3 regions of the Halobacillus sp. ABR2_026 genome follow, and region 2 is predicted to be linked to each of the others. Evidence: riboswitches for the same ligand, from Rfam matches in the RefSeq annotation. Region 2 holds a riboswitch; each other region holds the start of a gene.
What was found. Region 2 has a riboswitch for S-adenosylmethionine ahead of msrA (peptide-methionine (S)-S-oxide reductase MsrA). Riboswitches for the same ligand answer to the same signal wherever they lie in the genome.
Positions count from the first base shown of each region.

Region 1: it holds a riboswitch for S-adenosylmethionine, as region 2 does, so the genes downstream of both, ACXADE_RS15190 (methionine ABC transporter ATP-binding protein) here and msrA (peptide-methionine (S)-S-oxide reductase MsrA) in region 2, are expected to answer to the same signal.
Region 3: it holds a riboswitch for S-adenosylmethionine, as region 2 does, so the genes downstream of both, ACXADE_RS09015 (sulfite exporter TauE/SafE family protein) here and msrA (peptide-methionine (S)-S-oxide reductase MsrA) in region 2, are expected to answer to the same signal.

Region 1 covers NZ_JBSWTM010000001.1:2,930,699-2,941,116, forward strand. The annotation lists gene ACXADE_RS15185 (methionine ABC transporter permease) at 1-402, opposite strand, end outside; gene ACXADE_RS15190 (methionine ABC transporter ATP-binding protein) at 395-1,420, opposite strand; SAM riboswitch class I at 1,497-1,601, opposite strand; SAM riboswitch class I at 2,057-2,162, opposite strand; gene ACXADE_RS15195 (TlpA family protein disulfide reductase) at 2,254-2,673, shown strand; gene ACXADE_RS15200 (thioredoxin family protein) at 2,796-3,107, opposite strand; gene ACXADE_RS15205 (toprim domain-containing protein) at 3,118-3,465, opposite strand; gene gcvH (glycine cleavage system protein GcvH) at 3,590-3,973, opposite strand; gene ACXADE_RS15215 (arsenate reductase family protein) at 4,061-4,417, opposite strand; gene ACXADE_RS15220 (acyl-CoA dehydrogenase family protein) at 4,607-6,388, opposite strand; gene ACXADE_RS15225 (acetyl-CoA C-acetyltransferase) at 6,407-7,582, opposite strand; partial or broken gene ACXADE_RS15230 (3-hydroxyacyl-CoA dehydrogenase/enoyl-CoA hydratase family protein) at 7,609-10,007, opposite strand; gene ACXADE_RS15235 (proline dehydrogenase family protein) at 10,220-10,418, opposite strand, start outside.
Region 2 covers NZ_JBSWTM010000001.1:759,164-769,581, forward strand. The annotation lists gene ppc (phosphoenolpyruvate carboxylase) at 1-934, opposite strand, end outside; gene ACXADE_RS03830 (GNAT family N-acetyltransferase) at 1,324-1,827, opposite strand; gene ACXADE_RS03835 (Na+/H+ antiporter NhaC family protein) at 1,963-3,465, shown strand; gene ACXADE_RS03840 (DinB family protein) at 3,506-3,994, opposite strand; gene ACXADE_RS03845 (AIM24 family protein) at 4,192-4,884, shown strand; SAM riboswitch class I at 5,047-5,168, shown strand; gene msrA (peptide-methionine (S)-S-oxide reductase MsrA) at 5,289-5,762, shown strand; gene ACXADE_RS03855 (ion channel) at 5,836-6,240, opposite strand; gene eutH (ethanolamine utilization protein EutH) at 6,370-7,458, shown strand; gene ACXADE_RS03865 (peroxiredoxin-like family protein) at 7,512-8,165, shown strand; gene ACXADE_RS03870 (DUF4190 domain-containing protein) at 8,461-8,718, opposite strand; gene ACXADE_RS03875 (ribonuclease H-like YkuK family protein) at 8,732-9,214, opposite strand; gene ACXADE_RS03880 (AAA family ATPase) at 9,498-10,016, shown strand; gene ACXADE_RS03885 (hypothetical protein) at 10,060-10,290, opposite strand; gene argS (arginine--tRNA ligase) at 10,366-10,418, opposite strand, start outside.
Region 3 covers NZ_JBSWTM010000001.1:1,733,207-1,743,624, reverse strand. The annotation lists gene cobA (uroporphyrinogen-III C-methyltransferase) at 1-21, opposite strand, end outside; gene cysC (adenylyl-sulfate kinase) at 24-626, opposite strand; gene sat (sulfate adenylyltransferase) at 632-1,777, opposite strand; gene ACXADE_RS09020 (phosphoadenylyl-sulfate reductase) at 1,792-2,529, opposite strand; SAM riboswitch class I at 2,614-2,729, opposite strand; SAM riboswitch class I at 2,902-2,998, shown strand; gene ACXADE_RS09015 (sulfite exporter TauE/SafE family protein) at 3,122-4,006, shown strand; gene ACXADE_RS09010 (DAK2 domain-containing protein) at 4,048-5,715, opposite strand; gene ACXADE_RS09005 (Asp23/Gls24 family envelope stress response protein) at 5,747-6,109, opposite strand; gene rpmB (50S ribosomal protein L28) at 6,352-6,540, shown strand; gene spoVM (stage V sporulation protein SpoVM) at 6,699-6,779, opposite strand; gene ACXADE_RS08990 (thiamine diphosphokinase) at 6,822-7,478, opposite strand; one part of gene ACXADE_RS08985 (IS3 family transposase) at 7,620-8,500, opposite strand; one part of gene ACXADE_RS08985 (IS3 family transposase) at 8,500-8,779, opposite strand; gene rpe (ribulose-phosphate 3-epimerase) at 8,880-9,533, opposite strand; gene rsgA (ribosome small subunit-dependent GTPase A) at 9,536-10,417, opposite strand.

The DNA of each region.
Region 1 (10,418 bases), 2.2 Mb from region 2:
TTTGGCACCCATGGATTTCGCTGCTTCCACGACTCCTTTATCCACTTCTTTCAAAGCAATTTCCACTAAGCGAGCGTAAAAGGGAGCTCCTCCAATAATTAAAGCCGGTAAGGCTGCCTGGGGCCCTCGAATCGTTCCTAACAGAAAATCTGTAAACGGGAACAATAACAAAATGAGGATAATAAATGGGATTGCCCTGAATACGTTAACGACGGAGGCAGTAATCCAATTCAATGTCTTATTAGCCCACAACCCACCGGGGCCAGTTAAATAAAGCAGGAGGCCTAAAAGCAGCCCCAATACAAATGTGCCAGCCACAGAGATCAGTGTCATGTACAACGTTTCGTTCGTAGCTGTAATCATGTCTTCCAGCCTTACATTAGGAAACCATTGATTAAACATGTGGATTCACCTCCACTTCTACGGACGTCGATTCAATATATTCAATTGCACGTTGCACTTCTTGCTGGTCACCCTCAAACTGGACAAACATGGTTCCATAAGCGCCTTTCTGCGTCTGGGTGATCTTACCGTGAAGGATATTCACATCCAGGGCGAACTGTCTGGAAACATCACTGATGAGGGCCTGGTTGGTACTTTCCCCTACAAAATGGAGCCTTAGAATCTGTCCGGATTGATAATTATCCTTAATCAATTCCATAGAGGTTTCTTTCTCAGGATCCCCCATCACCTGATCCACAAATTTCTTGGTGACGGATTTTTGTGGATGCAGGAAAACATCGAGCACTTCTCCCTGCTCCACAATTTTCCCTTGTTCCATAACTGCCACCTGATGACAAATTTTGCGAATCACGTGCATTTCATGAGTGATTAATACAATAGTAAGACCTAGTTTCTCGTTTATGTCTACCAGAAGGTCGAGGATCGAGTCGGTCGTTTCAGGGTCCAATGCAGATGTCGCTTCATCACAAAGCAGCACTTTAGGGTTATTAGCAAGTGCCCGGGCGATTCCTACCCTTTGCTTTTGGCCGCCACTTAACTGAGAAGGGTAAGAGCCTCCTCGGCCTTTTAAACCAACTAATTCAATCAGCTCGTTGACTCGTTTTTGCCGTTCACCTTTTGTAAAACCCGCAATTTCTAGAGGAAAAGCAATATTGTCATAGACCGTGCGTGACCATAAGAGGTTAAAATGCTGAAAAATCATGCCGATCTCCTGTCTCGCCAGCCTCAATTTGCTTTTGTTCATGGCTGTCAGTTCCTGGTCATCGACACTAATACTTCCGGCTGTCGGGTCCTCCAGTCGGTTGAGTAGGCGGATGAATGTACTTTTACCAGCCCCACTATATCCAATAACCCCGTATATTTCCCCTTTTTTTATATTAAGACTCAGGTCATCCACCGCTCGGACATCCTGATCTTTCGTCTGGAAAATCTTCGATAATCCTTTGATTGTAATCATGCTGTTTCCCTCCAACTAAAAAAGCGCCGCTCTGTGGAGAACAGAGTGGCGCTTTTAATCTACCTGATTTTCTGTTCTCTCATCTGCCAAAGAATCACTTTGCAGGAATTGGCACCTGAGCAATACTATTGCTGGTTGCCGGGCATCGTCGGGCCAGTCCCTCCGCCACTCTGGATAAGAGATTTTAGTATATTAAATTATTATTGCTTTAACTCGTTTAAGCAGTACAAAATGGATTGTAGCACCGTACGAATTTTATGTCAACTCAGAATACAGAGTGTTCAGAAAAAATAAGTGATAAAGAATCTTCCTTCACCTTTTTTAACCAACAGGCTCTGTGGTAAATAGTGTTGGTATTCCCAAAAAAGATTCCATTTCGAGATGGTTGTATAGGTTTAGAGGCTACAGGAAAAGGTGCGTCTTGCTCCATCAATATCTCAAAACGACTTCTTTTGTAAGAGTGTAGAATCTTAAGACCTGTCTTGCAAAAGAGGGCGATTTTCTTTCCTTACCATCGAACAACTAAACTTCGTGTAGGAGCCCGAGGAATACGAGGGATTATCCGGAGCCCTCATACTTTAACAGACACTCTCAATAAAAAAATCCCATCTATGATAGAAGGGATTTATTAGTACCTTCTCATCTATCAAAGTTAAAAACTTTGCAGGATTTAGCACCGTGCAGTTATTCTGCCGGTTGCCGGGCATCGTTGGGCCAGTCCCTCCGCCACTCTGGATAAGTGAAGATGTCGATATGAAATTAATCAATATGTTAGCATGGAAAATAGAAATGCGTCAATCCTAAACGGTCTTTCGGTACAAAGGAGAATGAATATGAATCAGCAAGCACCTTTATTTGAATTGCCCTCTATTAATAAAGCGTTTCATTATAGTCTAAAAGAAGACTTAGGGAAAGTCATCGTATTAACGTTCTGGGCTTCCTGGTGCCCGGATTGCGGCAAAGATTTGCCTAAGAAAGAGCAACTCTATAAAACCATGGATCATGAGAAAGTGAAAATGATAACAATCAATGTGACCGGTCGGGAACGTGATGCAGAAGAAGCCGTCCAATACACAGAGAAGTTTTTGAAACAACCTACCTTATCAGACAACGGACGAACTGTATATGACCTCTATAAATGCGTGGGCGTTCCTACCACTGTAATCATCAATCAAAAAGGGGAAATACATGCTTCTTTTGGTGATCAAGCCCCTTTTCTTGACATTGTAAGTAAATTAGGAGAACTAATATAAACATTGGAATAAAAGAGACAGCGTAAGTCCAACGGACCCATGCTGTCTCTTTTTTATACATTCTACAAACCCTTTTTCTCAAACGTTGAACAAAAACGGTCATTTCCCGGGAAATTGTACCACTATTCTACATACCTTTTTACTTTTTCATACATGAAAGTAACAGAGTGAAAAGCATAGATTTTCTCTTCTACTTCTCCATCTCTTGTCACTAAAAGGCAGGGAACACTTTCAACCTGATAATGCTGCATCCAATCGGGGTGTAAGGAAGCATTCATTTCTGTAAAGACTTCCTTGTGAAAAACACTTTCCAGCGTAGTGAGCATTTTACGCGCTAAGTGACAAGTGGCACAAAACGGGCTATGGATGAACGTTAGACTTGTATGTGAGGACTCAAAAGTTGTCTGTACCTCTGTTGCGAGAATTTCCTCCACAGCCATCCTCCTATATTAGATAAATTGATTTCACGTTAAAGTGTCTACTAAGTAGAGCTCTTGCCAATTCAGGTTCAGGTGTGGCTGCCACTTCCCTGAAAGCACGATCGATATAAATATGCTCAGCATGGGGGAGTTCTTCCGTAAGCTGCTTTCTCAGTTTATATCCTGAATCGTCTTCATCCACCAAAATATAGACGGTGCGTTCATCCAGGTTATGGTCGAATATCATTTCTTCCATTCGTTCAATCCCTAGTGTGCCGTGTGTACAGATGATTTCAATTTCTTCATCCAGAACCTTATTCAATTTCTTTTTATCTGTGATCCCTTCCACAATGACGATACGCTCTCCATCCATCCTCATCACCTACTATATAGAAACAGACCATGCCATCCAGGCATGGTCTGAACATGATTAAGATCAAACGTGATCATGTCAGACAAGGTATCCAATGATCCCTGCCTGTCCAATGCACTAACCTTTAGTCTTCATCAATCATGGCTTCATATTCTTCTGAAGTCATCAAATCGTTGATGTTTGATGGTTCACTTGGTTCTACAACTACCATCCAGGCTTTATCATATGGAGATTCGTTTACATACTCTGGACTGTCTTCAAGTTCTTCGTTCACTTCTACAACTTTACCACTTAACGGGGCATAAAGTTCAGATACCGTTTTTACAGATTCTACACTACCAAATGGTTCATCTGCTTCAAGTTCATCCCCTACTTCAGGAAGCTCTACGAAGACGATATCCCCAAGTTCTGACTGAGCAAATTCAGTGATTCCGACTCTTACTTTTTCTCCTTCTTCTTTCACCCATTCATGTTCTTCAGAATAACGCAAGTCTTTAGGTACGCTCATTTTCATTACCTCCAAAATAAATAGTAATCGTTCAACTACAAATATAAACATAAAAGCTATAAGCTTCTATTCCCAATCAAATGCTCATCAAGACCAAATTCTTTCATACTCTTCCTGCTTGAACCCTACAGTCGTATTTTCACCATCTGTAAGAATTGGGCGTTTGATCAGCATGCCATCAGATGCCAGCCATTCTATCATTTCGTCTTCTTCAGCATCTTTTAGCTTTTCCTTCATGTTCAACTCTCTATACTTTTTTCCGCTGGTATTGAAGAATTTTTTTGCCGGCCGGTCACTGGATGCAATAAAACTCTTCAACTGCTCTTCTGAAGGGGGATCATTGACGATATGTACAGATTCGTAGTCAAACCCTTCATCATCCAACCATTTCTTTGCTTTTTTACATGTACCGCAATTCGGATACCAGTAGAAGGTTAAAGACATCTACAAACCCTCCTTCGATCTTGTTGTCTAATATTTTATCATAACGGAGGGAATGTTTTCATTTTTTTCTACTATTGTTTTATTATCTATTCCAATCCCCAAACCGTACTTCTATTGTATATTGCAAAACAAAGGCCTGCACCTTCGCTTCTTCGAAAGTGCAGGCCCTGTATCACATGGAATTTCTTTTTAAACCGTGTATTTTTCGGCTTCGATCAATGCTTTGGCAATTTCACGTTTTTTAGGAATCACGTTTGTCGGTGTGTGGCGTGTCAGCTTACGAAGAGCGCCCAGCATCATTCGAAGAGAATCTCCGGATTCGGCGGCAATCAATGTTTCTTTGGCATGACCTTCAATCCGATTGAAAGCTTCCTGGACATACACTTGCGTATAAAGAAGTTTCTGCTTGTTTTTCTCTTCCCCTGTTTTGTTGATCGCTTTTTCAGTTCGGAGAACGGCAGATTCCATGTTGTAAATTTCACCCACTATATCAGCAATATTCACAAGAAGTTCCTGCTCATTTTCAAGTTTTTCCCCGTATTTTTGGGCAGCCAGACCTGCGGCTAGTAAACCGATCTTCTTGGCATTTTTCAATAGATATTTTTCTTGCTCAAGTACTTCCACTCCAGGTTCTTCAGGCATCATCATCATAATTTCTTCCTGCAGCGCCTGCGCTTTTTGAAGTAGAGGAAGTTCCCCTTTCATGGCTTTCTTCAATAATGTACCTGGAACAATCATACGGTTGATTTCATTCGTGCCTTCAAAAATACGGTTAATCCTGGAATCGCGGTACATTCTTTCTACTTCATATTCAGCCATGAACCCATAACCACCGTGAATTTGGACCGCTTCATCTACTGCAAAATCCAGAAGTTCTGTACCGAAGACCTTATTCAACGAACATTCAATCGCATATTCTGCAATGACTTTTGCTACTGCGGCACCGTCTTTTAGTTCTTCATCCGATAATTTACCCATGCTCTGTTCAAACAATCCTACTGTCCGGTAAACAGAACTTTCATTTGCATACGTATTCGCGGCTACAGAACCAATTTTTTCTTGAATAAGCGGGAAACTTGCGATTGGAGTTTTAAATTGTTTTCTGTCTTTTGCATACTTTACAGACAATTCGATTGCCCGTTTGGATCCACCCACTCCGCCAATCGCCAATTTATAACGTCCAACATTCAAAATATTAAAAGCTATGATATGACCGCGTCCGATTTCACCCAGCACATTCTCTACAGGTACTTCTGCATCCTCAAGGATTAAAGTACGTGTGGATGAACTCTTAATCCCCATTTTCTTCTCTTCAGGACCAGTAGATACCCCAGGATAATCACGCTCGATGATAAATGCGGTAAATTTATCTCCATCCACCTTCGCATAGACGACAAACACATCAGCAAATGCTGAGTTTGTTATCCACTGTTTCTCCCCATTCAATATATAGTGGGTTCCAGTATCATTTAATTTAGCTGTTGTCTTCGCTCCAAGTGCGTCAGAGCCTGATCCAGGCTCTGTCAGAGCATAAGCCGCGATTTTTTCTCCTGTTGATAGTAGTGGAAGATATTTCTTTTTTTGGTCTTCATTACCGAAGAACACTATAGGAAGCGAGCCGATTCCTACGTGTGCGCCATGCGTAACAGAAAATCCACCTGCACGGGAAAACTTTTCAGTAATTAAGGAAGAACTGATCTTATCCAACTGAAGGCCGCCGTACTCTTCAGGTACATCTGCTCCTAGCAATCCCAGTTCTCCCGCTTGTTTTAACAATGCTACTGAATGTTCGAATTCATGGTTTTCAAGATTATCTATTTTAGGAACAACTTCGCCCAGGACAAAATCTTCCGCAGTTTTTGCAATCATTAAATGTTCATCCGTGAAATCCTCTGGTGTAATTACATCCTGTGCAGCCAAGTCTTCAACAATAAATCCTCCGCCTTTGATCATCTCTTTCAAATCGCTCATCATTTGTTCCTCCCCGGATTAAATTAATTCAAAAACGCCAGCAGCGCCCATTCCTCCACCAATACACATCGTCACAACACCAAACTGCTCATTTCTGCGTTTCATTTCATGAATCAAACTTAACGTCAGCTTTGTACCCGTACATCCTAATGGATGTCCTAGAGCAATGGCGCCACCGTTAACGTTCACCCGGTCTTCATCAAGCCCGAGTTCACGGATGACTCGTAAAGATTGTGAAGCGAAGGCTTCATTCAGTTCAAACAGGCCTATATCCGATAGAGAAAGTCCAGCCATCTTCAATGCTTTTGGTACAGCTTCAATTGGACCGACCCCCATTATTTCCGGCTCTACACCTGCAACAGCGAAAGAACGGAACTTAACGAGAGGTTTAAGACCCTGACTCTCCGCTTTTTCACGGTCCATGACCATTACCGCTGCTGCTCCATCACTCATTTGTGAAGAGTTGCCAGCAGTTACTGAACCTTTCGTGGAGAACGCCGGCCTCAGCTTTCCAAGAACGTCTGTCGTCGTATCCGGGCGTACTCCTTCATCCATGGAAAAGACCTTTGTCGATTCTTTAACCTTGTTATCCGTACCAAGTTCACGGTTCGTCACTTCCACTGGTACGATTTCATCTTCAAATTTCCCTTCCTTGATCGCTTTCGCAGCACGTTCGTGACTTTGGACGGCAAATGCATCCTGCTCTGCTCTTGAAATCTCAAAACGTTTAGCTACTTCTTCAGCCGTGTGCCCCATCGACATGTAATATTCCGGTGCATTTTCAACCAGCTGAATATTAGGTTTAATAACATGGCCTCCCATTGGGATGAGACTCATAGATTCTGCCCCTCCCGCAATGGCTGTATCACTATGTCCAAGCATAATTTTTTCAGCAGCATAAGCGATGCTTTGCAGCCCTGAAGAACAATATCGGTTGATTGTAATGGCCGGTACTTTATGGTGCAGACCAGCAAGCCCCGCAATGTTCCTCGCCATGTTCATGCCCTGCTCAGCTTCTGGCATTGCACATCCGATAATGACATCATCAATATTCCCCTCATAATTTCCAGCCCTTTTCAGAGTTTCCTTAATGGTCAACGCTGCTAAATCATCAGGGCGTGTATGGGCAAGCGCCCCTTTTTTCGCGCGTCCTACTGGTGTTCGAGCTCCTGATACGATTACTGCTTCTCTCACGACTCTTCCCCCTTTTAAATATATGATTAATTGCGTAGCGGCTTCCCTTTCATCAGCATGTGCTGCATTCGCGCTTGAGATTTCGGCTCTCCTACGAGACTAAGGAAAGCTTCACGCTCAAGGTCTAATAGATATTGTTCATCCACAAGTGTGCCTTCTTTCAACTTTCCTCCTGACAAGACAAAAGCAAGTTTTTCGGCTATTTTAAGATCATGTTCACTGGCGTAACCACTTAAAGCAAGAGATTTTGCACCAAGAAGCATGGTGGCATACCCCTGTTCACCCACTACAGGAACTTTGGTACGTTTAGGTGCCGTAAAACCAGAGCCAGCAAGACCGAGAACTTTCTGTTTAGCGTCGTGAAGAAGATGATCTCCGTTCGCACTGATCGCATCCTGCTGATCCAAAAATCCGTTTTCCTTCGCTTCATCTCCAGAAGTTGAGACTTTCGCCATGGCAATCTTTTCAAAAACGCTATTCGCCACCTTCTGAAGATCGAAATCGACACCCTCTGGTATATTTCTCAAATGTTTCATGTAGAGTTCTTTGTTACCGCCTCCGCCAGGAATCAATCCGACCCCTGCTTCTACGAGACCCATGTACGTTTCCTGGGAGGCTTGAATTGCATGAGCAGGCAGACACACCTCTGCTCCCCCCCCCAAGGTCATACCAAAAGGTGCGGCCACGACAGGCTTATCTGAATACTTCAATTTCATCATGCTGTCTTGAAAGCTTTTGACGACCATTTCAATTTCAAAGAAGTTGAAGTCCTGCGCTTCCATAAGAATCATTCCGAGGTTTGCACCTACACAGAAGTTTTTAGACTGGTTACCAATGACGAGTCCCTCGAAGTTTTCATCTACATGATCAATGGCATAGTTGATCATTTGAATGATATCCAATCCGATGGCATTACTCCTCGAGTGGAACTCTAAACCGGCCACGCCGTCACCAAGATCAATCAGGCTTGCCCCGGCGTTCTTTTTGATGACTTCCCGCTCTTCCTTCAAGCGCTTAATATTTATAACTTTCTCATTAAATGACTGTTTCTCATAACTTCCATTATGATGGAAGAAAACGCTCCCATTTTCATGTTTATAAAAAGTTTCGCTTCCTTGTGCCAGCATCTTAAGGATCCAATCAGGGACGTTTTCTCCTTCATTCTTCATACGTTCAACGGAAGCCTTCACCCCTATGCTGTCCCACATTTCAAATGGTCCAAGTTCCCAGCCGAAGCCCCAGCGCATGGCTTCATCAATGGAAGGAACATCATCCGCGATTTCTCCATACAATTCCGCCGAATATAGAAGGACTGGTTTCACTATGGACCACACTAAATCTCCTGCGCGGTCTCCTTCCGCATTTACAAGAGCCTTTAATTTACGGTGTGGGCCTTTTTCTTGCTTAGCCATCTCTGTGGCTTTCGTTTTCAATCTTCCCCGTTTTTCATAATCCATGGTTTCAGGGTTTAACTGAAGGATTTCACTACCGCTTTCTCTTTTTTGTTTAAGGAAAAACCCCTGACCGCTCTTAGAGCCGAGCCAGCCCTTTTGAAGCATCTCCTTCATGAATGAAGGCACTTCAAATGCTCTCTTTTCGTCCCCTTCTACTTGATCGTAAACGTTATTAGCAACATGGATAAATGTATCCAGCCCCACCACATCAAGTGTACGGAAAGTCGCACTCTTCGGCCGTCCAATCATAGGCCCTGTGACAGAATCGACTTCCCCGATAGAGTAGCCTTTTTCCAACATCTGCTGAACAGTGATCAGAAGACCATACGTACCAATTCGGTTGGCGATGAAGTTAGGAGTATCCTTGGCTTCAACGACTCCTTTTCCAAGAACGTTTTCTCCGAACTCTTTCATGAACTGAAGAACGTCCGGGCTTGTATGTTTGGTAGGAATAACCTCCAACAATTTCAGGTAACGGGGAGGATTGAAAAAGTGTGTTCCTAAGAAGTGGGCTTTGAAATCCTCACTGCAATCCTCTGACATATCTTCAATTGAAATCCCAGAAGTATTGGAACTGACGAACGCCCCTGTTTTTCGATGACGGTCGACATCTGCTAATACTTTCTTCTTCACTTCAAGATTTTCTACTACTACTTCAATGATCCAATCCACTTCAGACAAGCGTTCCATATCATCTGTAAAATTACCGACTTCAATCAATTCTAGGTTCTTCTTACTAGTGAGCGGAGACGGCTTCTGCTTGAGCAAGGCTTTTTTATTTTTAGATGCGATGCGGTTTCTAACGACCGGATTTCCAGCGTCAATCCTTTTCCCTTTTCTTCTTCAGTAAGTTCACGCGGAACGATATCCAACATCAATGTTGGAATTCCGACATTCGTTAAATGAGCGGCGATGCCTGCCCCCATAACACCAGATCCAAGAACGGCTGCCCGCTTGATTTTATGATTCATTATAGTTCCCCCTATCTCGTTTGAATGAATACTCATTCATTTTGAAACCAAAAAAATAAGTACGGCTGAATCGTATCTATGTATAATATAAAATATTTTCAGACATTTCGCAATCCTTTTCTCCATTTTCTGTGAAATCTTCCTGCGTTTTTTTCTTCTGTACGCAGTATATGCAAAAACAGATAAAATGCCCGCACTAAACGGGCATTTTATCATTTTCCAAATACACCTTTTAATACAAAAGCTACGTTCGCCGGCCTTTCAGCCAGCCTTCTCATAAAATACCCATACCAGTCATTGCCGTAAGGGACATAAACTCGCATTTTATACCCTTCTTTCACCAATTCTTCCTGCCTCTCCACCCGAATACCATAGAGCATTTGGAATTCAAAAAGGTCCTTGGGAATATTT
Region 2 (10,418 bases):
TCACGGTAACCTGTGAAGAAGAATGGCTGAAACGCTTCATTAATTCAACAAGGACTTCATCATATTTCTTAAGGACGAGTTTCCGCTGTTTTTGAAGGGTTTCCCACGTAATGTCAGGGGTTACATTTGGGTTTCCGTCACGGTCACCACCAATCCATGAACCAAAGCGCAGGAAGTTGGGCACGTTCCATTTTTCATCAGGATAATGATCTTCCAATCTTGCTTCTAACTCCTGATGGATATCCGGAAGCACATCAAACAATGTTTCATCAAAGTAATAAAGGCCGTTCCGCACTTCATCCATGACCGTCGGTTTTCGTTCACGCAATTCATCGGTCTGCCATAGAACCGTTACTTCATTCTGCAGGCTGTCCTGCAGGCTTTTGCGTTCGCTTTTCGTTAATTGAGGATGGTCCAGCTTCTTAAGAATTGTCGCAATTCTCTTCTGGATTTCCAGGACGGTCCGCTTCGTTGCTTCTGTTGGGTGTGCGGTAATAATCAATTCCAGAGAGAGTTTATTTAAAACTTCTTGGATAGCATCTTTTGAAAACTCATTGTTTTTCAAATTCTGTACAGCACTCTCAAGAGAGAACGGCTGAGCCCCGTGGTCTTCGCGCAGCTGGTATTCACGGCGTCTGCGGATGCGGTGATTTTGTTCAGCGATGTTTACGAGGTGGAAATAAATTGAGAATGCGCGGATGACTTGGGAGCGCATCGGTGGTTCGAGGTTTTGAATCTCTTTCTTCAGTTGGTTGTATGTTGAGGGGTCTGGGTTATTCCTCAGGTCTTTCGTCAGTTGTCGGATGGTTTCTACTTTGTTCAGTAGTTCCTCTCCGCCGTGGTGGACGAGAATGTCACCAAGCATTTTTCCTAATGCATGAATATCCCTTCGTAAGGGAGTTGTATGATCGTTTGTGTTTTTGACAGTAGTCATACTTTCACCTTCCTGTTAGATCATTTAAGTAAAATTTCGTTTGCCTATGTGTTTCATAATGTTATCAGAATAATTTGCATAGTCAAACACTTCGAACCGTGTTATCATCTATGGTTGCCCTGTTTTTACTTGAGTCAATGTTCAGAGAAACTAAAGCTGACAGTGAATGTAAGCGTTAACTTATAACCATGCATAAACATACTTTTTCTATTTTAAATTTTTTCATCCTAAAATACAAAATGTAAATCTTAGGTGTTGTGTTTTGGAATAATTTGTATGACCTGGCCACCCAGTTATTTCCAATTTGGGTGGGAGGTGTTTTATTGGGGTGGAGTATAGAATTTGGATGGGAATGAAAAAGTAAAGGGAGGACCATGAGTGGCCTCCCTTTATAGTGGGGTCAGTTTTTCGAGACTCATTTCATACAGGTTCCATTTTTCGTTTCCGAACGAGCGGTGGTTTTTCAAATGACGATCAATGGTGAATCCTGCTTTTTTATAACAATGAATCGCTTTTGTATTAAAATCGAAAACGCCTAAGGTTAATCTTTCAAGGCCCAGAGTTTGGAAAGCGTAGGTGGAGAAGGCCTCCATCATTTTGATTCCATATCCTTTTTTTCTAAACTGAGGAAATACGAGCACTTTTCCGATTCTCCCTTGGTTTTTGTGAAGATCGATGCGACCAATTGAAATATGTCCAATCACCCTTCCCTCATTGGCATCATAAACTTGGAAAGCCTTTCGATCCGGGGCCTTTTTGTACTCCAGAAGTTGTTGATGTGTTAATGGGTAATGAAACATCGGGCCGCCCCACTGAAGAAGAAACCTTGGGGATTGGATACAGTCGATTACTACTTGAAAGTCTTTTTCTTGAAAGGGAATGAATTGCAGCATATGTGCACTCCTTTTTACTTCTTTTTTTGAGGATCTATCATTTTTGAAAAATTGGGAAAAAAATCGTGACATTACATCTATACACATGTAATGATAAACTATTGTACAGTTAACGTTGATAGAGGAGGGAATTTTGTGCCGGATAAAGACAAAGAAAAAGAAAAAGAACAAATTGTAGATGAAGCCTTAGGAGAAAAAGACATACGAAGGTTGGAGTTCCGCGGTGGCGTCTTCACAGCAACTGTACCTTTAGTATTCTTCATTATCTGGGCCATTGTCTTGAGTGTCACAGGCCTTGTGACTGAGCAAGCGCTCGTCCTCGGCATGGTGATCGGGATTGCTATTGGACTGTTTTTATGTAAATCCAAATGGTCAGATTATGCCCAAAGTTTAATTTCAGGAATGGCTCAGCCTGTCGGGGTGGTCGCCATTATCGCCTGGTTTTGGGCAGGGATGTTTGCCAACATGTTATCAGCTGGTGGATTAGTGGATGGTCTCATTTGGTTCGGTTTCCAATCCGGACTAGAGGGAGGAGCTTTTGTAGGAATCACCTTCCTGTTGGCTGGGTTATTTTCCACAGCTGTTGGTACAGGTTATGGTACAGTGGCGACCTTTGGTGTGCTCATGTATCCTGCAGGGGTTATCCTGGGAGCAGATCCAGTCATCCTTCTTGCAGCAATTTTAAGTGGTGCCGTGTTTGGGGATAACTTAGCTCCTGTATCGGACACGACGATTGTCTCTGCCACGACCCAGGATGCGGATGTACCAGGTGTGGTACGTTCACGTTTCAAATATTCCATCACTGCTGCTATTCCAGCTCTTATTTTATTCGTGATTTTCGGTGGTGGCGGAGAAATGGGAAGTCAGCAGGTCGTCAATCAATTACAGAATGAAGTCTCACCGGAAGGATTACTTATGCTCGCTCCGTTTGCTTTGGTTTTATACTTAGCTTTGAGCGGTCATCATCTTTTAACCTCTCTTTCATACGGAATCCTGGCAGCAGGAGTGTTTATTCTCTTATCCGGGAAATCGTTGACAGAGGTCCTGCATATTCATAAGAATGATGCTGGTGAAGCGGTAGTTGAGGGCGCATTGATCGATGGGATCAGTGGTTACTTTAACATGGCTATCCTCATCTTGTTCATTTTGGCAGCCGCCTATCTATTGGATGTTGCCGGCACGATGGATGTGATCAAGAACTTCTTCCTGAAGTTGATCAACAATGTTGTGCGCAGAGCTGAACTTTCAATTTTCGGAATAGTGGCTTTCTTGAATGTATTCATTACAATCAATACGGCTGCTGAAATAGCAGCTGCTCCGTTTGTCCGTAAGCTTGGTAGAGAAATGAACATCCATCCTTACAGAAGAGCTAACTTTCTGGATACAGTTACTTCTTCGCTGGGATATATTTTTCCATGGAGTGGTGGTGTACTGCTCGCATGGGCAACCGTCCAGGGAGCAGCCGATCAATACGATTTCCTGCCTGTCGTCGGGCCGGGAGAAGTCTTTCCATTTGTATTTCAAGGATGGCTATTGTTAATCGTCATGTTTATTGCCGCATGGACTGGCTGGGGACTTCGTTATACTGGAAAGAATGGTGAAGAAGTAAAGCCGGAGGATTTTGAAAAACAAGAATAATAAAGGAGCCTCCTGAGTGATGACTCAGGAGGCTTTTGATTTATGCATGTATATGTGCTTTGATTTCCTTCATTTGGTCCAGGTGGCGCAGTTCGTGCCAGCCGATAAATTCCACCCATTGGACTAAGTTCATATCTCCGAAAGAGGGATGTGGAAAGACTCTGTTTTTTAAAGTTTCTTCATCTTTATTATGGATGAGGAACCAAGTAGCTTCACGGGACTTTTTCAAACCTTCCTTGGCATCTTCTAGGGATTGGAATTCTCCTTTTGGCTGGACGGCCTCTGGAGCTTCCACTTTGTAATCACGGTTGGTCGTCTTATGGATTGGTTTTTCGGTCGCCTGTTGAGTGTCTCCTTGTTTAAGGGCTTGATTAATTTGATAAACAATCAGTTGTTCCATCAAGTAAAGATGTTCTAAAACTTCTAGAATGGACCAACGGTTTTCTTCCGGCTTGACGTCAGCTTCCTGTGTAGAAACTTGTTCAACGAAATTCAGGAGTTCCTCTCTTTTGTCTTCTAAGCCATACATACAAATTCTCCCTTTCAAGTGAAGTTACCTCGAGTTTATCACAACTACTATCAATGAATCTTTCCCGAGCCCTCCACATAATGAAACCTTTCCCCGACTCCATCGTATATACATTATGTGAAGAAGGGATTTATTGTATGACCAGGTCATACATATATTTCCATTATACGACTAGACAATTTGGAGGGGGCAAAGGTATGAGTGAATATTCCATTGAAGAGTTTATTCGGAAAACGAAGCAGGATGAATCGGAGAATGATTATTTTGAGTTGGAGACGCCGAGAATTCTGGAAGTGAATCTTCTTGATCAAGTCTGGGCCAAGGCGGGTGCGATGATATCCTATAATGGAAACATTAAGTTTGAGAGAGAAGGTATTCTTGAACATGGGGTTGGGAAATTGTTCAAAAAAGCGATGACAGGAGAAGGTAGTTCCTTAATGAAGGCGACAGGGAGGGGGCGTTTGTACCTTGCCGATCAGGGAAAGAAAATAACCATCTTTGACTTGGACAATGAGACGCTTACCGTTAATGGCAATGATCTGCTGGCCTTCGAACCGAGCATTGACTGGGATATTAAACTGATGAAAAAGGTAGCCGGTATGGTTTCCGGAGGGTTATTTAATGTGACGCTGAGCGGAAGCGGCCGGGTTGCAGTTACTTCCCATTATGAACCGCTGACGCTTTTGGTACGCCCGGGTGAACCGGTGATCACAGATCCACATGCTACGGTGGCATGGTCAGGTCACTTGGAGCCGAATTTCAAAACAGACATCAGCTTCAAGACGTTGATCGGACGGGGAAGCGGAGAGTCGATCCAAATGCAGTTCGAGGGGGATGGGTTCGTCATCGTCCAGCCTTTCGAAGAAGTATATACGACGGGCCAAAGCTGAAGCTGAATTTTTTACAGACAGGCATGTGCGTGTTATCCTTTGAATACAATAAATACAAGAGAGAACTTGAAGCCCATCGAAATTAATTTTTCAGTCTGTTATCCTTTACTTCTTTACACAAACGTAGTACTATGGGTACTAACAAAAATAAATAACGGAAACTTCTTATCCAGAGAGGCGGAGGGACTGGCCCTTTGATGCCCGGCAACCATCGAATCAATCCAAGGATTGACGAGAACGGTGCCAATTCCTGTAGAATGGATGACCATTCTAAGAGATGAGAGGATCGTGCGGATATTAGCGACCCCTTTTCTTACTGGATAAGAAAAGGGGTCTTTTTGTGGAACAACACGCCCGTCAAGGCTCTCGATAGAAGTTGCGTTAAGGGAAAGGAAAGATGTTATATGGCAACAGCTATTTTTGGTGCAGGATGTTTCTGGGGAGTAGAAGCATTCTTTGAAAAATTCGAAGGAGTTACTCAAACGAAAGTCGGTTATATCGGCGGCCATTTGGAGAATCCGACCTATGAACAAGTGAAAGCAGGGGAAAGCGGACATGCTGAGTCCGTTAAAGTGGAGTATGATCCAACGGTCATCACATATGCAGAACTTGTGAATATATTCTTTGAAGCTCACGATCCTACCTCCCGGAACAAGCAGGGAATTGATGTCGGGCATCAATACCGTTCTGTCATTTTTTATTCCGATGCAAGTCAACGCTACATTGCTGACGAAAAAATTAAGGAATGGGAAGAAAAAGGAATCTTTAAACGCCCAATCGTTACCGAAGTTGAACAGGCAACGACTTTTTACGAAGCAGAAGAACATCATCAGAAATATCTGCAAAAGCATGGCTCAGCGGCATGCTCCATCGGATAAAGCGAAAGGACCCTAGAAGGGTCCTTTTTTTATGGATGATAACCAAAGTTGGTCCTGAAGTTTCGTTGCTTTTTCATTCTTTATGATGCCGGGATCCATCCATTGCTTTAAGAAAGTACGCAGTTGGAAGAAGGATGCCGATCCCGGACTCAAGCAAGGCAAAGAAGCGTGTGATCCCGACGGGCAGCATATCTCCATAACCTACGCTTAATAATGTTTCACCACTAAAATAAACCAAATCCAAAAAGGAAGGGTCTACAGCATCTCGTGATGATAAACTGGTAACAAGGATGACTCCATTCGTGGAAAGTACGTAATAGATGATCGCAAATCCGATCAATACACCTGTAAGGACAAAGAATAATTGAAAGAAAAGGGCTGTGCTGAAATAGCTTTTCTTATAATGTTTGTTTGTGAAAAAATAAACCAGGTTGGCTGCGATGAAAATGATGGTCACGATGAATAAGGCTTGTACCATTTCGTTTCCTCCCTTCTCCTGAGATGAGTTAGCTGTCCGTTGCCGAGGAGAAACGGACGTTATGCAGAAACAACTACCCGAATGGCAAGTTATTATAAACATGGATGACATAAGGAAGGGGATGACTGTATGTGGATGAATGATGCGATTCTTATCATCATGTGTTTGTTCATGGTGCTTGGAGCGCTTGATTATTATGTCCTGAATCATAAGCTTTCTCTCGGATGGCGGTTTTATGAAGCCTTTATGATGATGGGTCCGCTCGCTCTGTCAATGGTCGGGATTATTTCTTTAGCCCCGGTGCTCTCACAATGGCTTGCCCCTGTCATCCGTCCCGTATTTTTATGGCTCGGGGCAGATCCTGCAATGTTTGCATCCATGATGCTGGCTATTGATATGGGGGCCTATCCGTTAGCAGAGTCTCTCGCTATAGAAAAGGAGGCAGCTACGTTTTCGTGGGCACTTCTCGGGACTATGATGGGGCCTACGCTCGTTTTCACCATTCCTGTAGCCTTGACGATTGTAAAAAAAGAAGACCGCCCATTCTTTTCCAAAGGAATCTTAGCTGGTCTGGTCACTGTTCCAATCGGATGCTTTATCGGAGGTGGACTGGCTGGTTATGAAGCAGGGTGGATGCTTCGTAACCTGACTCCTGCTCTTTTACTTTCTATAGGCATTGGTGCCGGATTATGGTTGTTTACAGATGTGACCATTCGTTTATTTTCTTATTTTGGAAAAACGATTGAAATAATAATCATCACAGGCCTTGTTCTTATCATTATTGAAACACTTACAGATATTGTTCTCCTCCAAGGTATGGCTCCGTTATCGGAAGGGATGATCATTGTAGGTAGAATTACGGTCACTTTAGCCGGGGCTTATCCTCTTGTCGCATTTATTAATCGCAAGGGGGAGAAGGTCATTGGTAAGCTTGGGAAGAAATTTGGGATGAATGCTACTTCTCTCACAGGGTTGATTGCCTCCACGGCTCACCATTTACCGATGCTTGCAACGATGAAAGATATGGATGATCGAGGAAAAACGGTCAATGCTGCTTTTGCTGTCAGTGGGGCGTTCGTTATTGGCAGTCATTTTGCATTTGTAGCGAGTGTTGAAAAAGGGATGATCTTTCCAGTATTAGCAGGAAAGTTATCAGCAGGATTACTCGCAGTCATTCTGGCTCTATGGATGACGAGGGAAAGCAAATCAGTTTCCTAACAAACCCACACGCTTTATAATAAGGACTGAATCCACAAAAAAGGAGTTTTTTCATGAAATCGCAAATGAAACAGCAGTATGATGAGTATATTGAGAAATTCAAGAAATCGGCTCCTCAAGAAACACAGGATAAAATGAAGAAAGCCATTGATGAACTGGAATCTTCCGATGAGGGCAAAGGTCTGCCTGCAGGTGAAAAAGCCCCTAATTTCAATCTTCCAGACGCCAAAGGCGAGACTGTTGAGTTGAATGAGCAGTTGAAAAACGGCCCGGTTATCCTGACTTTCTATCGTGGAGGATGGTGCCCTTACTGTAATATGGAATTGAGGGCCTATCAGGAAATTCTTGATGAGATTCATGGAGAGGGAGCGGAATTGATTGCCATCAGCCCGCAGACTCCGGACCATTCATTGAGTACTCAGGAGAAAAATGAACTGAATTTCCATGTATTAAGTGATGTGGGGAATGAAGTGGCGAACCAATATAATCTTGTTTACCAGCTGCCGGAGTATCTTGCGGAGGTCTACAAAGAGAAAGGTTTGAATGTAGATCAACATAACGGGGATGAGACGTGGACACTGCCTGTCTCTTCTACTTATATTATCGATAAAGACGGAACGATTGCCTATGAATATACGAAATCGGATTATAAAGATCGTGCAGAACCATCAGATGTTCTGGATGAATTGAAGAAGTTGAACAAGTAAACAGCAAAAGCGTCCTCTACAAGAGAGGACGCTTTATTTTTTAGGCTCTGTTAAAGTTCAGTGTTGATATTTGCAGCAACGGATGGAAGTGACAATGAATGATAGGATGGCGAAAAAGGTATTTATTTCCAAGTGCCGAAACCTTTAGATGATCTACTTTCACGATGTAACCATTGAATCTTGTTGGATTATTATATCGAAACGGATCCTTTCGCTAAATGGAAGGATTCTTGAAGACTCCGTTTCGAGATGGTTCGGGGTTCGTTATCGTGTTGGGTGCCAGGGGTGGCTGGGATTACATAAAAAGACTGACGTTCTTAAAGAAAAAATAAGCAGCAAGGATGAAAATAATGAGACCGCATTGCAGGCAGAGCCCTAGGATGCTGCACACTTTGCCTCCTAAAGCGAAACGGAAGCCTGGCTCATCAGTGGAAAGCTCCCGGAGAGCCTGATTAGCGAAAACAATCCCGGTCCACCCAAGAATCATACCTATGAATGGCAGGAAGAGGGAGATAATGCCTAAAACGCAGGATGTAACGGCCTTTTGGTACACCGGAGATCCCCTCCTATTTTGTATAGCGGTTCGCATAGCTGCTGGCTACAATCGAGTCCGGCTTGATTTTCGGTTCCATACCAAGCGACTCAATCCTTGCCATCATTTCATTGACGTAGACTCTTGTCCTGTTTCGGTCTCCACTTCCGATATCGATATGGCCCTCAATTGTAAACGTCGCTCCTTTGTAGATGTGAGGGAGGACTACCTCGATGAGAGCATTCTTTTTTTCTTCCGAAAAGAGAGTGGCTACTTGTTCTGTAAGGGAGGTTTCATAGGAAATCCGTTCATGTAAAGTCGTCATTTGCCGGTGGACGATTTCTTTGCGAAAGCATGCCCATGCGCCTTTTCCTACACGCTGGATGACGATGCCGGTAATGAAAAGGGTGTGGGAGGGATGCACTTGAGAATCCGTCCCCATCATGAGTTTGTAATTTCCGAGTGGGTCGTGCTTCATGAAGGTAATAATGTGGGAAAACACATCTTCGAATTTCATCTTTTTATGGGTAAGGTTTTGAAAATTATGGGATGGGTTCACAGTAGCCAACTCCTTTAATTTTTCGAAAGAAAGGGATTGTACGTCAATGAGCTAGTGACCATTCTGTTATTAAGATATTCATAGACCTACTCGAAAGATAACATGAATTTATCGAGAGTATGTGTATAGGATGAAAAAATTATGTGTTCAATCGAAAAGGAGAGGAGGATTTCCCTATCTGCAGCTTTTTTTGTTCATTCATTTCTTGAAATGATCGTTAGAATGGGGGAGGGGGATGTTTATGGATGTAAATGAAATGCTGCAGCAACTTCCTTGCCTAAGGGAAGGAGAAACCTTCATTTTAGGGATTGATGGCCTCAGCCGTTCGGGTAAAACGACGGTCACGAAAGCATTGGAAGGAGAACTTAAGAACAGGTCGATTCCAGTGGTGGTTTATCACATCGATGACTATATTGTGGAAGCCAATAAGCGGTACAACACCGGATATGAACCCTGGTACGAGTATTATTTCCTTCAATGGGATGTGGCAGTGTTAAAGGAGAAGCTGTTCAAAGACTTGGAAAAAGAAAAAAAGCTGGTCATTCTCGAAGGAGTATTTCTTCAACGGGAGGAATGGCGAGGATATTTTAATAGAATGATCTATTTGAAATGTTCGAGGGAGGAAAGATATTTAAGGGAAGAACCGGAAACAAGAAAAAAAGTCGATAAGTTTAAGGAGCGCTATTGGAAAGCTGAAGATTACTACTTAACCATGGTCGATCCGGAGGGGCGAGCGGATGTCGTAATCGTTTCTTCTTAATGAAAGGAGAAGAGGCACGGCCTCTTCTCCTTGAAACATTGAGCTAGAAGATAAATATCCAAAACAAGATAGCGGTTAGGACAAATGTGATGGCGTAAATAGTCGTAAGCAATGGGATGCTTCCCGTGTCGCTTCCTGCATTTTTTAATTGGACGGCATCGTCTTCAGGAGATGTTTTATTCTCCGCTTTATTTACATTCTTAGCAATGACGAGTGTCCCGATTAGAGCTGCAATGGAGACGATGGCGATCAGGCCATAGTAGATCGGATACATTGGATGTGCTCCTCTCCCATTTGTTACCTCTATTATAATAGAAGAAACGGAAATGTGCGAAACTCTGTTTGTTGATCACATATTCTCCGGGGCTTGGATGCCAAGCAGGGCCAGTCCTTCTTTCAATT
Region 3 (10,418 bases), 970 kb from region 2:
AACGATATATACATAAGACATGTTCATTCTCCTTTATGGAACCATTTTTCAGATAACAAGAGTTTATACACTTGTTCTGCTGCTTCCTTTACGCTAGTCCTTTGCGTATTCAGGACAAGCGCAGGTTGTACCGGGCGCTCATAAGGAGCATCGACACCTGTGAAACCTTTGATTTCACCTTTCCGCGCTTTCTTGTACAGACCTTTCGGGTCACGGGCCTCACATTCTTCCAATGGGCAATCGACATGAATTTCAAGAAAATCCCCATCCGGTAATGTTTCCTTGATCCGGTCACGGTCCGCCTGGTAGGGGGAGATGAAAGCCGTCAGAACAATCGTTCCACTTTGAGCGAACAATTTGGCGACTTCTCCAATCCGCCTTATATTCTCTGTACGATCCGATTCAGAAAATCCAAGATCTGCGTTGAGCCCATGCCTGATGTTGTCACCATCCAGCACATATGATTGGAACCCTTCAGCAAACAGCTTTTCATTCAATTGATTGACGATGCTGGATTTACCGGAACCGGACAATCCTGTCAGCCAAACCACCCCGCTGTGGTGCCCATTTTTCCTGCGGTAATCTTCTAGTCCGATGCTCGTTTCATGCCATGTAATATTGGACATCTCTATCACCCTTTCCCTTGAAAACTTTTCTCTTTCATTCCGTCGATTAGAATGTCCACCACCTCAGGTCGGCTAAATGTTCTAGGGGGCTTTTCGCCTTTCCTAAGGAGCTCCCTGACCTTCGTTCCGGATAAAATCATATGATGTTCTTTTCCGTGTGGACAAGTTTTACTGGAAGCCATGGCTTCACACGCCCGGCAATAAAAACTGTGCTCGAAAAAGAGCGGGGTGATTCCAAGCTCTTCTTTTCCAAAATGGCTGAAAATCTTTTGGGCATCATAAGTCCCATAATAATCACCAACCCCCGCATGATCTCTACCAACGATGAAGTGAGAACAACCGAAGTTTTTCCGGGCAATGGCATGAAAGACCGCCTCACGCGGGCCCGCATACCGCATGGCAGCATTAAATACAGCTAGAGTCACCCGGTTTTCCGGATAATAATTTTCCAAAAGGACTTGATAACTCTTCATCCGAACATCACTCGGAATATCATCACTCTTCGTTTCTCCGACAAGCGGATTCAAAAACAAACCGTCTACCGTCTCCAAAGCCGCTTTTTGAATATATTCATGAGCCCGGTGGACCGGATTGCGTGTTTGAAAACCAACAACCTTCTGCCAGCCAAGTTGTTGAAACAGCTCTCTAGACTCGGCTGGATCTAAGTAAAACTGTCGTCCATGTTCATATGGGGGCTTTTGGTATACTTCAATCTCACCTGCCACGTACCAGGACGGTCGGTCCAATAATTTTTTGACCCCAGGATGAGCTTCCTCTGTTGTTAAGTATACGGCTTCAGCCTCCTGGATTTTATGAGGTTTATAAACTTCTGATATTGCAATGGTTCCGTATACAGTTTGGTTATACACGAGCTGCGCTGAATCCCCGAGCGTTGCAGCCTGCTCTTCCGGAACAGGGAGAGTAATTGGAATGCTCCAAGGAGTCCCATCATTCAGCCTCATCCGCTCGAGGACCGCTTCATAATCCTCTTTGTTCATAAATCCCTTCAAAGGACTGTAGGCACCATTCGCAATCAATCCTATGTCACTTAATGCCATGGCATCCAGTTCAATCTTATCCTGTGGAAGTTCATCTGGTTTTCTGCTCCACCTGTTTACAAGCTCTCCTCCATGCGGAGATATAATAGACATGCATAATTCCTCCTCTACGATTGATCTTTATGCTCAGGAGCTGTGGTATGTAAGCCACACTCCGTCTTGTTAAACCCTTGCCACCTTCCTGATCTTCCATCACCTGCTGCCTTGGAGGTACACGGAATACAGCCGACACTTGGATAATTCCGATCATGCAATTCATTGTAATCCAAGCTATTTACTCGGATATAATGCCATATGTCTTCCCATGTCCAATGAATTAAGGGACATACTTTAATGTTTTTAAAACGTTCATCTTTGTTGACGAAATTCGTACGGCTCCTGCTTGGGGACTGCTCTCGTCTTAACCCGGACAACCAAGCCTCTTTTCCATCTAATGCTTCTTCCAATGGTTTGATTTTTCTGATATAGCAGCATTGGTCAGGATTTCGATTCCACAAAGCAGGTCCGTACTGTTCGGACTGCTCTTCTACATCGAGTTCTGGAGTTTTGGCCCTAATCTTCATCTCTGGGTACCTCTCCCTCACCTTGCCAAGCAGTTCATATGTTTCTTGGAAATGAAGACCCGTATCCAGAAAGACGATTTCAGCATCCCCTTTAACTTTGGAAATTAAATCAAGGAGAACAACTCCTTCTGCACCCAGACTGCATGCATAGACAATATTTTCAAATTGGTCATAAGCCCATTGAATAACCTCCAAAGCTCCTTTCTGCTCATCACGAGGCTGTATGTCTGAAAAAAAAGGATCGCCTGAGAAATGTTCATACGTCACGTTATAATCTTTCATCTTTTCCTCCTTTCCAACCAAAACAAAAAATGCCTGTTCTTCTCGACAAGAAGAAAGGCATCCATAATGAAATAAGCACCACTCTTCTTATCTTTTCAAGTGTTCATACACCCGCTGGAGTTGGCACAGCGTCTGAACAAATGTCCAGACCCGTTGCCGAGGCTTCAAAGGGCCAGTCCCTCCACCTCTCTAGATAAGAGAAAATTATGAAGTTTTTTGAAAAACAAGTTGATACAAATCTTATGCTCCTTTTCATTCTATGTCAATGCCTTTTTAAAAAATTATTATTTTTCAGTTTATTTATTCAAGATCTATTGACAAACAAAAATACGTCCGTTACTTTTGTAAGTATTCTGAAAACGATAAACGATATCCTTATGAAGAGTCGGGGGAGGAATTTGGTCTCATGATCCCGCAGCAACCTGGTAAAGGTGCTCAATCCAACAGGCATGGGCCTGAAAGATAAGGAGAGGACAAAACCTCTTCTTTGGGAAGGGGTTTTCTTTTTTTGCCTAAAACCAAGTAATCAGATAAGCATAAGTACCTATAGTTAGTGAAACAAGTTTTGTGTAAAAATAAAGGAGTGACTCGCTTGCAAAAATTAACCGCGTTCTCATTGATTGGATTCTTTGCTCAATTGATGGATGGGGCATTGGGGATGGGCTTCGGCCTCAGCTCATCGACTATTCTACTTTCATACGGGCTGGCTCCTGCCGTCGCATCAGCATCGATCCATATGTCACAAATTGCCACAACGGCCGCCTCAGGGTTTTCGCATTATAAATTCGGTAATATCGACAGGTCCCTTGTGCTCACAATCGCTGTTCCAGGTGCAGTAAGTGCCTTTCTCGGTGCGGCGGCGTTAACGTATATTTCAGGTGAGCATGTGCGTCCGTACTTATCATTCTTGCTTCTCGCTTTAGGAATTTATATCGTCATCCGTTTTCTTTTCCTTAGTCATAAAGAACCAAAGAAACCCTCCCAAACACCCTTAAATAAACGCTTCCTCTTTCCGCTCGGTTTCGTCGGTGGTTTCCTCGATAGTGTAGGCGGAGGAGGATGGGGACCTGTCAATACTCCAGTTCTTCTGACTCGTTCAGGGATTGTCCCGAGAAAAGTCATAGGTACGGTAGATACGAGTGAATTTCTGGTAACGATATCAGCTACAGCTGGTTTTTTAATCTTCTTGGGTGGTAAACATTTCAGTTGGATGCTTGTCCTTGCCTTCATCGTTGGTGGAGTAATCGCAGCCCCTTTAGCTGCCTGGCTCGTAAAAAATCTTCCCTCCACGATACTCGGGGTAATGGCTGGAGGCTTCATCATCTTAACGAATTTGAGAACGTTGCTCACTCCAATCCAAATGAGCAACGTTACGATGTCCATCATCTACATATCCCTTGTCTGCGGCTACCTGTACCTTGTGATCTATTCCATTAGAAACCATCTTAAAGTTAAGATGATCCAGGAACAAGCATAAAAAAAAGCAGCCCTCTGCGGGGCTGCGTGCTTGTCCTGCTTTTATTCAATTGAAAAAATATAAGAGTAAATCGGCTGGCCGCCTTTGTGTACTTCCACTTCTAAATCCTCATAGGTTTCTTCAATAAAGGATTCAAGTTCAGCCACGTCTTTCTCATCAACTTCCTCACCAGTAAGGATCGTCAAAATCTCATCTTCATCTTCATCAATCATTTGATTCAACAATGTTTTAGCGGTTATAAGAGCATCAGCATCCGTTGCTGAAATCTTGCCATCCGCTATTCCCATGAAATGGTCTTTGGATATATTAAGCCCATCGATTTGTGTATCCCTGACAGCATACGTAATTTGACCTGTTTTCACCTCTGCCATAAGGCTGATCATTTCTTCTTTATTGCTCTCAAGGTCTGCCTCAGGATTGAAACCTAACAACGCGCTCATCCCTTGAGGGATCGTCTTGGAAGGAATGACGGCCACTTCAATGTCCGCCAATTCAGCAGCTTGTTCAGCAGCCATGACGATATTTTTGTTGTTCGGCAGAAGAATCACACGCTTCGCATGTGCTTCTTTGATCGCTTCCGAAAGATCCTGGGTACTTGGATTCATCGTTTGGCCGCCCTGGATCACAACAGTAGCTCCCAGACTTTCAAAAAGCTTCTTAATGCCGTCTCCCATGCTGACCGTCACGATTCCGTACTCTGCTTTTTCCTCTGTCTTAGGTTTGGCAGGCTTTTTGTCACCAACGATCGAGGTATGCTGTTCACGCATATTCTCAATCTTCATATTCACGAGACTCCCGTATCTTTGTCCGAGTGTCATCGCTTCACCAGGGTACTCTACGTGGACATGGACTTTGATCAACTCTTCATCAGAAACGACAAGCAGGGAGTCACCCATCTCACTCAGTTCATTGCGGAAAGTTTCCTCATCATAGGGATGTTCCGCAAGCTTGTCTTCCTCGAATTTGACCATGAATTCTGTGCAGTAACCAAATTCAATATCCTCCGTGTTCATAAAATCCTGATTCAGTTTATGGTGTTCAGCGTTTACCATATCATCCATAGAGACGGTCTCCTCTATGTCAGGAAGCTCCTCGCCTTTCAAGTTGGCAAGAAAACCCTCATAAATCGTGACCAACCCTTGGCCCCCACTATCTACGACTCCCACTTCTTTTAAAACCGGAAGCAGCTCAGGCGTCCGCTTTAACGATTTTTTCGCTGCTTGAACGACTTCCTCGATGAAAGGAATGAACTCTTCTTCTTTTTCAGCAATTCCTACAGATGCTTCAGCAGCTTCTCTCGCCACTGTAAGAATCGTTCCTTCCACAGGTTTCATAACCGCTTTATAAGCCGTCGTCACACCGCCCTGCAAAGCGTCCGAAAAGTCTTTAGTCGTAATGACTTCTTTATCTTCCACTGCTTTTGAAAAGCCACGGAAAATTTGAGAAAGAATTACTCCAGAGTTACCACGCGCCCCCATTAACAGACCCTTGGATAAGGACTGAGCGACTGCTCCGGCATGATTCTGGTCCACATTACGCACTTCTTCAGCTCCTGAAGTCATGGACAGATTCATATTCGTCCCCGTATCTCCATCCGGCACAGGGAAAACGTTCAAAGCATCAATCATTTGAGACTTCTGCTTCAAATGATGCGCCCCTTGCAAGATCATTTCGGCAAGCGTTTTGCCATCTAACTTTTGTAACGTCACACTTACTTCCTCCTTTGACTACAACTGCAATCTATTCAGTTGTCACGCGGACACCTTGAATGAAAATATTCACGTTATCCACGGACAAACCAACTGTTTTGTTTAGTGTATATTTTACTTGTGATTGAACATTGTGAGCGACTTCAGAAATCTTCGTCCCGTAGCTCACGATAATGTACATGTCGATATGGAGGCGATCTTCATCCTGTCTGACAACGACTCCTCTGGAAAAGTTCTCTTTTCGGAGCATTTCCGATAAGCCGTCGCGGATTTGATTTTTAGAGGCCATGCCGACGATTCCGTAGCACTCGACAGCAGCTCCCCCAGCAATCGTTGAAATGACTTCATTGCTAATAGTAATATGACCATATTGGTTATTTAAATCAACAGACATAATAGATCCTCCTTTTTAATCCTCATCAATCCTCCCCTATTATAACACAAAAGCGGGAAATGAATTTCTGTTCAATAGGAAGAAAATGACCTGGATATCCCTATTATACTGTGTAACAATTCATTCGTTCTGTCAAGAAAAAATTCTTGATATAATTGCCACGAGATTATTGCAAACATTTTTTCTATATGATAAAGTTACTAAGTATCTGATGATTTATGTATGTAACAGGAGGGATTTTCATGGCACGCAGAAGTGTTCTATCTGGTAAAGGTACACGTTCAGGTAACCACCGTTCACACGCGATGAACGCTAATAAACGTAAATTTAAAGCAAATGTACAAAAAGTTCGTATCCTTGTGGATGGCAAACCTCAAAAAGTTTACGTGACAGCACGTGAGCTTAAGTCCGGCAAAGTACAACGTGTATAATTGCTAAAGAGAGCTGAACAGCTCACAAAAAAAGCACCCTTGAGGGGTGCTTTTTTTTATTTGATTCGTCCTACGTGGTCCAATAAGTAAACGGGCGTTTTATGCTTCCCTCTCCGGAGCTCAGCCCATGTATACCCCGGAGCCATTCCGTTTCAGTCCTAATCTTTTTTAAAAGTACTTATGACTGCGCGCACTAAACCCCCGACGAACCGTGGGAGTTTGATCGTATAAAATTTCAAAAGAGCCCCCTCCTCCTATATGAACTAATGCGAACTCCCTTTTCACCCATTAGGCAAGTCTGTACTTCTTATTACTAAGAGTATGCCTGACTCAAATGAAAAAGTACCGGTATCTTCAATCAGTCGGTTCGATATGCACAAGGTGGAACCGAAAGGAAGATAGGCATGGTCCAATGGATAATAAAATCCATTCAGCGTCAATTCCTTCACTTCAAGCGTTACAGGCAGAAAAGAAATATAAGGATAGTGTTCATCTCTCTCCATCTTATGATGACCAGCAGTTACTAATTCCACCTGATTCTGTCGATCGATGATCGTACTTTTTACGTTTTTATGCATTAGTGGATACAAAAGCTGCATGTTCGCCTGAGAATGATCTATCCGTCCGCCTGTCACACCGAACAATAGGATATGCTCCGGATTCAAAAGCAGTGCTTCATTGATAGCTAACTCCAAGTCAGTCTCATCCTTCTCATCCGGATAAACCTTTACGTGTCTGGACATTTTTTTGATTTCAGAGAGAGACTGTTCAGACACAGAATCAAAATCTCCTACAGCCAGATCCGGACTCAAACCATGCTCGATGAGGATTTCCGCGCCTTGATCCGCTCCAATCCAAAGGCACTCTTTACCCGCATATGCCTTTAAATCCGGAATATACTCTTTCGGCCCGCCGCCGACCACAATCACTTTCCTCATTAATACCACACCCTTCCTTTTGTCACGCTTTACATGATGCAATGTACTTAGCTTTATGTTCTATCGTAAACTCAACCCATGCAAAAAAAGCTCAAAGGAATAGAATGGAGTGACACAGTTAAATAAGACTCAATAAAACACCTAGGCTGCCATTACTCTGAATTCAATTGGAGTTTGGCAGTTTAGTTTTTTAAATGGTCGACAATAATTGTAGTAATACATGTACGTTTCTACTTTTTCACGTACTGTATGGTTATCTAACTTCCCTCGATCTAGAGGGTTGAATTCTTCCGATTTTAATATGGAGTGGAAGGATTCGATGACGGCATTATCAAAGCAGTTTCCCCGCCGGGACATGCTTGTGATAATGCCTCTTTTTTTAGTCTCTTCCTGAAATTCATAAGACGTGTACTGTGACCCTTGATCACTATGAAGGATCACTTCATACACATCACGTCCTTCGCAAGCTTTCTTCAACGTATCCAATACTAATGATTTCTCTTGATTGTCACTAATGGAATAAGCGAGAATTTCATTATTGTACAAGTCCATAATCGTTGATAAATATAACATCTTCTCTCCATAAGGAAGGTAGGTAATATCTGTCACCCACTTTTCATTAGGTTTAGTAGCATCAAAATTTCGTTCTAAATAATTGGGTACAACAATCTTGCTTTCCCCGGCAATATAAGACTGTCTCTTCGGTTTCACACGACATTGAACATGATATTTCTGCATAATTCTTTGAACCGTGTTTCGATTCACCTTTATTTGATGTTCTTTACGTAAAAGATCTCGGACCATACGGTGACCTATTCGAAACTTTAAACCTTCACAAGTCTCAATGATCTTTTTCTCTAACACCGTTGGTCCCCATTCCTTTCCCCGCCAACGATAATAGGTGGCTTTAGCTACACCGAAACACTCGCAAATAGCTTTGATCTTGTACTTATGCTTAAAAGCTTCTACGACTTGGATGAATACTTCTGGAACCACTTCCTTTCGATTTCCTGATATTTTCCCAACAATTCCTCTCTCATTTCATAATAAGCAACTTTCTTCTTCAACAACGTAACTTCATTCTCATCTTTCGGACCTAACCCATTCGAATATTGTTTTCCTATAGGTTGAGCGAAACGGTGGTTCTCCCCGTTTCTAAACCATTTCATCCAAGTTTTAATTTGAGACTTATTCTTAATTCCAAACATATCCATCAACTCCTGGTTTGAATGGTTTCCCTCTAACTTTAATTGAACAACTTTCTTCTTAACTTCTTTTGGATAATGAATTTTTTTACCCATAAGAAAAACACCTCCAAGTGTAAGTAGTATTACAACTTTGAAGGTGTTTTATTAAGTCTCATTTTATTAGGTCACTCTAAGAAATCCTTTGAGCTTTTTCTCATGATGATGAATGTCTAATGGCTTCAATAGCTTTTTTCCGGTCTTCTTGACCGAAGACGGCACTTCCGGCTACGAGGACATCCGCTCCTGCTGCCGTACAGATTGGTCCCGTTTCCGTATTCACCCCTCCATCAATCTCAATTTCAAAGGACAATCCTTCTTCCTCCCGCCATTGGGAGATCTGCTCTATTTTAGGGACGACAGATTGAATAAATGACTGACCACCGAAACCTGGGTTTACCGTCATTAACAAAACAAGGTCGATATCCTGAAGAATGGGGCGAATTGTTGAAGCAGGCGTAGCGGGGTTGATTACAACACCAGCTTTCACACCATGGCTTTTGATCAACTGAATCGTCCGGTGGAGATGAGGACAAGCTTCCTGATGGACAGTAATAATATCGGCACCCGCTTTTGCAAAGGCTTCTATATACTGGTCCGGGTTTTCAATCATCAAATGAACGTCCAGCGTTAGTTCCGTCACGGGACGGATATGGTCGACGATCAAGGGACCGATTGTAAGGTTAGGGACAAAATGACCGTCCATAACATCGACATGAATATAGTCCGCTCCTCCACGTTCTACATCCTTGATCTCTTCTCCTAATTTAGAGAAATCGGAAGCTAGTATGGATGGTGCAATTTTAGTCATAACTAATACCTCGGCTTTCTATTCTGTATTTCTTGTAAGAACTGCAAGTAATGTTCATGACGCTTGCTGGATATTTCTCCAGCATCAACCGCTGATTTAACGGCACATTTAGGTTCTTTATTGTGTAGACAACCTCTGAATTTGCATCCATTTTGTACGTCTACGAACTCAGGAAAACATTCAGGCAGTTGATCAAGTTCCAATTCTCCGAACTCTAGTGAACTGAAGCCCGGAGTATCAGCAACCAGACCGTTTGCGATTTCGTAAAGTTCAACGTGTCGGGTTGTATGTTTGCCTCTGCCCAGACTCTCACTGATTTCATCGGTATCGATCGCGAGTCGTGGATCGATGGAATTCAACAGGGATGACTTACCAACCCCGGATTGGCCGGCGATTACTGTTGTACGGCCGGCAAGGTGGGATTGGATTTGATCCATGGATTCTGTATCATCGACAGCAGAAAGAATAACTGGATAGCCTATCTTCTCATATAATGTCTTGTAACTCTCCATCACCTTCATTTGTTCTTCGTCCAATTGATCAACCTTGGAAATGACGATGAAAGGCTCAATTCGCTTTTCTTCCACGAGGACGAGGAAACGATCCAGCAATAAAGCATTAAAATCCGGATGAACGGCAGAGGTTACGATTAATGCCTGATCAACATTGGCAATCGGCGGTCTGACCAATTCATTTTTCCTGTTATCAATGGATAAAATGTAGCCTTCATCTTTATTTTCAGCTTTGAATTCTACAATATCACCCACCAGAGGGGTCACTTTCTTCTTCCGGAAGTTTCCCCGTCCCCGGCACTGATAAACCTCTCCATCACAAAGAACGTAATAAAAGCCGCTCAATGATTTAATTATTTTTCCTACTGCCATT